2 regions of the Bacillus bruguierae genome follow, and region 1 is predicted to be linked to the other one. Evidence: a T-box and tRNA genes for the amino acid it is inferred to sense, from the RefSeq annotation. Region 1 holds a T-box; the other holds one or more tRNA genes.
What was found. The T-box of region 1 lies ahead of pheS (phenylalanine--tRNA ligase subunit alpha). A T-box ahead of a tRNA ligase gene usually reads a tRNA of that ligase, here a tRNA-Phe.

Region 1 (3,644 bases):
TTTGCTCTGTTCTTTCATTGGGAGAAAGATGAGCACAGGATGTCGATTGTTGGATTTGTAATTCACGATCTACCATCTGATCTAATCGCTTGATTGCTTGCAGTGCTTTTTCATAAGAGATTGTTCGGTAGTGATGTGCCCCGCTCGGTTCTTCATCTGCTTCGTCTGCCCATTTAATAATATTTTGGAGAGGTGTTCTCTCAAGTGTTTGTTCTAGTAGAAAAGAATCAGTGTGTAAGAGAATGGCAACGGAAATTTCCTTTGCTTGTTTTGGGTGTTCTCCTAATCGGATTAATAATTTATGAGCTCTTTCTGCTCCTTTAATAGCGTGTATATCATTCTTTTTATACAATTCATAGTCCCATTCCCCATTACGATACCATGTGTAATGTCCTACATCATGAAGAAAACCAGCTTTTGTTGCTGCATCGACTGAAACGTGATATTTTTTTGCTAAGTGAAACGCATGGTAAGCAACAGCAATTGCGTGAACCATTCCAGAACGGTTTATATATTTTTGTGTAATAGGATGTTTGAAAATTTGTTCAAGTGTGACACGGCGCATAAAACATTCACTCCTTTTATTCATTGATGTGTATGATGGAAACGAATAGATAGACATAAGTATATTTTGAACATTTTACTTCATCATCTTGGGTTAGTAAAGTAGAAATATTTAAGAGAAGAGGAAGTTTGATGTCTTTTTTATAACAGAAAAGTCACCCTAGCTTTCTTATGCTAAGGTGACTTTCTTTTGCTTATTTCTTTAATCCTTGCTCTAGCGTTGCTAACATCTCATGTTTTTCATTTTCATCAGCATTTTTCCAAATGACTTCAAATAAAACGCCAAGGCCTGGAAGCATTTTTTCTTCTCCGCTTTGAATTGCATCAACAATTGTTTCTTGTAATTGGTCTTGCGTGTTTCCTGATACGTTTGCCAATACAGCACCGCGTAAATTAAAGTTCATCATGTTCACCTCTTTTTAGGAATGGAAACTGAGGTTAGTTTTTGTTCTTTTTTATGTAAATATGTATGAAAAATAGGCTATAATGAGAAGACAAGAAGAGAGGGAATGCATAGAATGAAAAACATTGATTCAGTACAAAATCCGCGTGTGAAGCAGTGGAAGAAGCTGCAAACGAAAAAAGAGCGCGATAAAAAAGGGTTATTTTTTGTAGAAGGATTCCATTTAGTAGAGGAAGCTTTAAAAGCAGGAGTTGCAACAGAACTGATCGTCTCAGAGCAGACAGACCTTCCGAAAGATTGGGTGGTTGCTGATGTGGAAATGTATATTGTGTCTGAAGCGGTTGTAAAATTGTTACGTGAAACAGAAACGACGCAAGGTGTATTTGCGGTTTGTGAGAAACATGAGAAAGAAATCGCTCTTACAGATGGAAAGTTTCTACTATTAGACGGCCTGCAGGACCCAGGTAACTTAGGAACAATCATTCGTACAGCAGATGCAGCTGGACTTGATGCGGTTGTTCTTGGAGAAGGATGCGTCGATGTATATAACAGTAAAGTATTACGTTCTACACAAGGGTCTGTATTCCATTTACCGATTGTAAAAGGAAACTTAGAAGAATGGGTAGACAAGTTAACAGAAAAGAACGTTTCTGTATACGGAACAGCTCTTGAAAACGGGGTTCCATACGGTGAAGTAGCACCGACGGGAAGTTTTGCATTAATTGTAGGTAACGAAGGAAATGGCGTTCGCCAAGAGCTTCTTGCGAAATGTAATCAAAATTTATACATTCCGATTTACGGAGGAGCAGAATCATTAAATGTTGCGGTTGCAGCAGGCATTTTAACGTATTATTTACAAACTCCGGTTGCGAATCGCTAAAAAACTTCTTATAATAGGTGGAAGTACGTGTTCAAAAAAGAGGATAAAGAGAGCCGAGTAGTTCGAGGCACGGAAGCCACGAGGACACGGAGTGGCGACGTAACGAAGAAATACGAGAGCTATCTTTACCGGACGTTTTGAACATCCAATAAAAGTGAAATAGTTTAAAAAACGATGATAGAGAAGAGTAGCTTGCAAAATCGCCATTTAGGGAGAGAATGTCATGGACTGAAAGCATTCTTATGGTAGACGGAAGTGAATTCACCTCTGGAGTTGACGCCAGGACCATGTAAATGTAAAGGCGTTCCGGTCTAACAAGCCGTTATAACGAATTAAGTGGGCAGGCTCGTTCTGTCAATTTAGGGTGGTACCGCGAATTTACCTCGTCCCTTTTTAGGGAGCGAGGTTTTTTTATTTTTAACATTAGGAGGGTTCCAAATGGAAGCACGTTTAAAAGAGCTAAAGCAAGAAGCTTTAGAGCTGATTGAAGAAGCGAAAGAGCTAAAAGGCTTAAACGATGTACGCGTTGCGTATTTAGGAAAAAAAGGCCCAATTACAGAAGTATTACGCGGCATGGGGAAATTATCTCCAGAAGAGCGTCCACGTATGGGAGCGTTAGTAAATGAAGTACGCGCGGCAATTCAAACGCGCCTAGAAGACAAAATTAACCACTTAGAAAAAGCAGTAATTGAAGCGAAGTTAGCATCTGAAACTATTGATGTTACATTACCAGGTCGCCCTGTAGAAACAGGTTGTCACCATCCGTTAACAGCGGTTGTTGAACAGATTGAAGATGTGTTTATCGGTATGGGATATGAAGTTGCAGAAGGAACAGAAGTAGAGAAAGACTACTATAACTTCGAAGCATTAAACTTACCGAAAGATCACCCAGCGCGTGATATGCAAGACACTTTCTACATTACAGAAGAAACATTACTACGTACACATACATCTTCTGTGCAAGCAAGAACAATGGAAAATAATAAAGAAAAAGGCCCGATTAAAATTATTTGCCCTGGTAAAGTGTATCGCCGTGATGATGACGATGCAACGCATTCACATCAGTTCATGCAAATTGAAGGTCTTGTAATTGATAAAAACATTCGTATGAGTGACTTAAAAGGTACACTGCAAGTATTTGTGAAAAAGATGTTTGGTGAAGATCGTGAAATCCGTCTTCGTCCAAGTTTCTTCCCATTCACAGAACCATCTGTTGAGATGGATATTTCTTGTATGATGTGTCACGGAAATGGTTGCGGCACATGTAAAGGGACTGGCTGGATTGAAATTTTAGGTGCTGGTATGGTTCATCCGAACGTACTTGAAATGGCAGGCTATGATTCAAAAGAATATCAAGGTTTCGCATTCGGTATGGGTGCAGAGCGTATCGCGATGTTAAAATATGGCGTTGATGACATTCGTCATTTCTATACAAATGATGTACGTTTCTTACAACAATTCAAACGAGCGTAAGGGAAGGAGAGGATAAATATGTTCGTATCATATCGTTGGTTACAAGAGTATATAGATATTCAAGATGTAACGGCACAAGAATTAGCAGATAAAATCACGAAAAGTGGTATTGAAGTAGAAGGCATTGAAGTATTAAATAAAGGTGTAAAAGGTGTTGTAGTTGGTCACGTATTAGAATGTGAAAAACATCCAGAAGCTGATAAATTAAGCAAATGTCTAATCGACATCGGTGAAGAAGAGCCAGTACAAATCATTTGCGGTGCTTCTAATATTGCAAAAGGTTTAAAAGTACCAGTTGCAAAAGTTGGTGCTGTTCTTCCTGGT
Region 2 (3,644 bases), on a different contig from region 1:
TGAATCAAGTATAATAATGATTGTCTCAAATGAATATAGTCTGGTAATGATGGCAGAGAGGTCACACCCGTTCCCATACCGAACACGGAAGTTAAGCTCTCTAGCGCCGAGGGTAGTTGGGACTTTGTCCCTGTGAGAGTAGGACGTTGCCAGGCAAATGGAGGATTAGCTCAGCTGGGAGAGCACCTGCCTTACAAGCAGGGGGTCGGCGGTTCGATCCCGTCATCCTCCACCATATAAATGCCGGCTTAGCTCAATTGGTAGAGCAACTGACTTGTAATCAGTAGGTTGGGGGTTCAAGTCCTCTAGCCGGCACCAGTATCATGGCGGCTGTGGCGAAGTGGTTAACGCATCGGATTGTGGCTCCGACACTCGTGGGTTCGATTCCCATCAGTCGCCCCATTTTAAAAAATAATATGCGGGTGTGGCGGAATTGGCAGACGCACCAGACTTAGGATCTGGCGCCTTTGGCGTGGGGGTTCGACTCCCTTCACCCGCACTTTTAATTGAATAAGTCATATATGTTTTGCGGAAGTAGTTCAGTGGTAGAATACAACCTTGCCAAGGTTGGGGTCGCGGGTTCGAATCCCGTCTTCCGCTCCAATTTACAATATGACGCCGGGGTGGCGGAACAGGCAGACGCACAGGACTTAAAATCCTGCGGTGGGTGACCACCGTGCGGGTTCGACCCCCGCCCTCGGCACCATATGCGCCCGTAGCTCAATTGGATAGAGCGTTTGACTACGGATCAAAAGGTTAGGGGTTCGAGTCCTCTCGGGCGCGCTTTATTAACGGGAAGTGGCTCAGCTTGGTAGAGCACCTGGTTTGGGACCAGGGGGTCGCAGGTTCAAATCCTGTCTTCCCGATAGTTTTTTAAAATGGGGCCTTAGCTCAGCTGGGAGAGCGCCTGCCTTGCACGCAGGAGGTCAGCGGTTCGATCCCGCTAGGCTCCACTTATAACTTGTTTATGGCGGTGTAGCTCAGCTGGCTAGAGCGTACGGTTCATACCCGTGAGGTCGGGGGTTCGATCCCCTCCGCCGCTACCATAAAGGACCTTTAGCTCAGCTGGTTAGAGCAGACGGCTCATAACCGTCCGGTCGTAGGTTCGAGTCCTACAAGGTCCACCACTCAAGTTTTATATATATGGAGGTATACCCAAGTCTGGCTGAAGGGATCGGTCTTGAAAACCGACAGGCGGCGAGAGTCGCGCGGGGGTTCGAATCCCTCTACCTCCTCCATTTTTTTAAAAAGAATATTATATCATCGCGGGGTGGAGCAGTCTGGTAGCTCGTCGGGCTCATAACCCGAAGGTCGCAGGTTCAAATCCTGTCCCCGCAACCAATGGTCCCGTGGTGTAGTGGTTAACATGCCTGCCTGTCACGCAGGAGATCGCCGGTTCGACCCCGGTCGGGACCGCCATTTATATTAAGGCTCGGTAGCTCAGTCGGTAGAGCAGAGGACTGAAAATCCTCGTGTCGGCGGTTCGATTCCGTCCCGAGCCACCATTTTGAAATATGCAAGCCGGCTTAGCTCAATTGGTAGAGCAACTGACTTGTAATCAGTAGGTTGGGGGTTCAAGTCCTCTAGCCGGCACCATTTCAAAATGAGCCATTAGCTCAGTTGGTAGAGCATCTGACTTTTAATCAGAGGGTCGAAGGTTCGAGTCCTTCATGGCTCACCATTTTTATGCGGGTGTAGTTTAGTGGTAAAACAAGAGCCTTCCAAGCTCTGGTCGAGAGTTCGATTCTCTTCACCCGCTTTTTCTAGGGCCTATAGCTCAGCTGGTTAGAGCGCACGCCTGATAAGCGTGAGGTCGATGGTTCGAGTCCATTTAGGCCCACCATATTCCGCAGTAGCTCAGTGGTAGAGCTATCGGCTGTTAACCGATCGGTCGTAGGTTCGAGTCCTACCTGCGGAGCCATATAATATAGAGAAGTACCCAAGTGGCTCAAGGGGCTCCCCTGCTAAGGGAGTAGATCGCTTACGCGGTGCGAGGGTTCGAATCCCTTCTTCTCTGCCAGAAATTGGCCCGTTGGTCAAGTGGTTAAGACACCGCCCTTTCACGGCGGTAACACGGGTTCGAATCCCGTACGGGTCATATTAAAGAGATAGCATAATTTGCTATCTCTTTTTGTGTATAATGAATAGTTACTTCTCTATTTTAGCTGGTTTTCCTTGATTTTTATCCCGCTATTCGTGGGCAGTAATACTCCCACCTCATAATGGATCAAATAGAAGTATGAAATGATATACTGGATTTGTTTGTCTCATCTGCATCATGAATAATTGTTTGTAAAATAGATTCCCATATGTGGGGATCATCAGGTAAGAAATGTCCTGCATCTTTTATATAATGTGTTGTTACATGAGGAGTAGCTGAGGCTACTTTTTTTATTTCTTCTATTGAAGATAAAGTGTCGGCTGTACCATGCCAAATATGGATAGGAATAGAAATGTTTTGAAAATTAAATCCCCAGTGTTCTGCTACTGCTTCATCTACACTATTTCTTAACGCTTCTTTCATGTGGATCATAGTTAATTTAATATCTTCATCTGTTTGAATAAATTGTTGATCCCATTTGCATAAATGTCTATTTCCTTTTTTCATCCCTTGCATATATTTTTCAGGGTTCTTTTCCATTTGCTTTTTTTGAGCACGATATGCCCATTTTAATAGCAAAGGTAAGCGTTTGGAGATAAAGAAGGCAATTCGATTTTCGCGGCACATACTGGCTGGCGGCTCTTCATTTTCAAACGGAGTTGCACTAGAAACCATTTGTACGGATTGTAAGCGCTCAGGGATTTTGTAAGCACAGGCTGCTGCATAAGCGCCTCCGCCTGAGACACCTATAATAGAAAAAGTTTGGAGTTTTAGTTGATCTGCTATTTCATTTACATCTTCTGCCCAATTCAGAACTGTTCGATTCTGTTTTGGATCAGAGAGCCCGTAGCCAGGTCTATCTATTGAAATAAGTCGTATGCCTAATTGTTTCGCTACCATATCATCTGTTAATGCCCAAATTCTTGAACCGGGTGTACCATGAAACAGCATGACTGGTAATCCATTTGTTTTACCATATTCAATATAGGCTAACTTACGTCCGTCTTGTAAAGTTATGATGTGATCTTTCATATTATTCACTCCCATAATAAATTATAAACCGACTGTTCAGTCTAATCTTATAATGAGAGTAGTTTATTTGTAAATACTGGGATTTTCACTATATAATATAGTCTATTGGTAAAATGAAATACTGTATTATTTGTGTTCACAATCTAAAGAGAACGCTTCCATTAAAATCGATTCCATACTTAATATTATAACTTTCCCCTATATGTGATAAATTTCACAAATGGGTCATAAAATGTGAATACACTCACAAAAAAACGTGCTACAATATGTGTGTAAGGAAGTTAAACAATATAAAAACAGTATTTTAATTATTTACTTAAATGACAATGCTAATGATGATATTGAAAAATAGAGAGGGGATTTTACCATGAAAAAAGGTATTAACCGCGTAGTATTAGTAGGAACAGGAGCTGTAGGTTGCAGCTATGCATATTCTATGATTAACCAAGGTGTAGCTGAAGAGTTTGTTCTTGTTGACGTAAACGAAGCAAAAGCAGAAGGCGAAGCAATG

Region 2: it encodes a tRNA-Phe, which carries the amino acid that the T-box ahead of pheS (phenylalanine--tRNA ligase subunit alpha) is inferred to sense. The anticodon was not compared.

The regions. Positions count from the first base shown of each region.
Region 1 covers NZ_JBAWSX010000001.1:301,262-304,905, forward strand. The annotation lists gene WAZ07_RS01480 (HD domain-containing protein) at 1-565, opposite strand, end outside; gene sspI (small acid-soluble spore protein SspI) at 759-968, opposite strand; gene WAZ07_RS01490 (TrmH family RNA methyltransferase) at 1,083-1,847, shown strand; T-box leader at 2,013-2,241, shown strand; gene pheS (phenylalanine--tRNA ligase subunit alpha) at 2,286-3,320, shown strand; gene pheT (phenylalanine--tRNA ligase subunit beta) at 3,339-3,644, shown strand, end outside.
Region 2 covers NZ_JBAWSX010000012.1:191-3,834, forward strand. The annotation lists rRNA gene rrf (5S ribosomal RNA) at 40-155, shown strand; tRNA gene WAZ07_RS18045 (tRNA-Val) at 160-235, shown strand; tRNA gene WAZ07_RS18050 (tRNA-Thr) at 243-318, shown strand; tRNA gene WAZ07_RS18055 (tRNA-His) at 327-402, shown strand; tRNA gene WAZ07_RS18060 (tRNA-Leu) at 419-499, shown strand; tRNA gene WAZ07_RS18065 (tRNA-Gly) at 529-603, shown strand; tRNA gene WAZ07_RS18070 (tRNA-Leu) at 618-706, shown strand; tRNA gene WAZ07_RS18075 (tRNA-Arg) at 710-783, shown strand; tRNA gene WAZ07_RS18080 (tRNA-Pro) at 793-866, shown strand; tRNA gene WAZ07_RS18085 (tRNA-Ala) at 881-953, shown strand; tRNA gene WAZ07_RS18090 (tRNA-Met) at 970-1,046, shown strand; tRNA gene WAZ07_RS18095 (tRNA-Ile) at 1,051-1,127, shown strand; tRNA gene WAZ07_RS18100 (tRNA-Ser) at 1,146-1,238, shown strand; tRNA gene WAZ07_RS18105 (tRNA-Met) at 1,265-1,341, shown strand; tRNA gene WAZ07_RS18110 (tRNA-Asp) at 1,344-1,419, shown strand; tRNA gene WAZ07_RS18115 (tRNA-Phe) at 1,430-1,505, shown strand; tRNA gene WAZ07_RS18120 (tRNA-Thr) at 1,521-1,596, shown strand; tRNA gene WAZ07_RS18125 (tRNA-Lys) at 1,606-1,681, shown strand; tRNA gene WAZ07_RS18130 (tRNA-Gly) at 1,689-1,759, shown strand; tRNA gene WAZ07_RS18135 (tRNA-Ile) at 1,767-1,843, shown strand; tRNA gene WAZ07_RS18140 (tRNA-Asn) at 1,847-1,921, shown strand; tRNA gene WAZ07_RS18145 (tRNA-Ser) at 1,930-2,020, shown strand; tRNA gene WAZ07_RS18150 (tRNA-Glu) at 2,027-2,098, shown strand; gene WAZ07_RS18155 (alpha/beta fold hydrolase) at 2,228-3,133, opposite strand; gene WAZ07_RS18160 (L-lactate dehydrogenase) at 3,501-3,644, shown strand, end outside.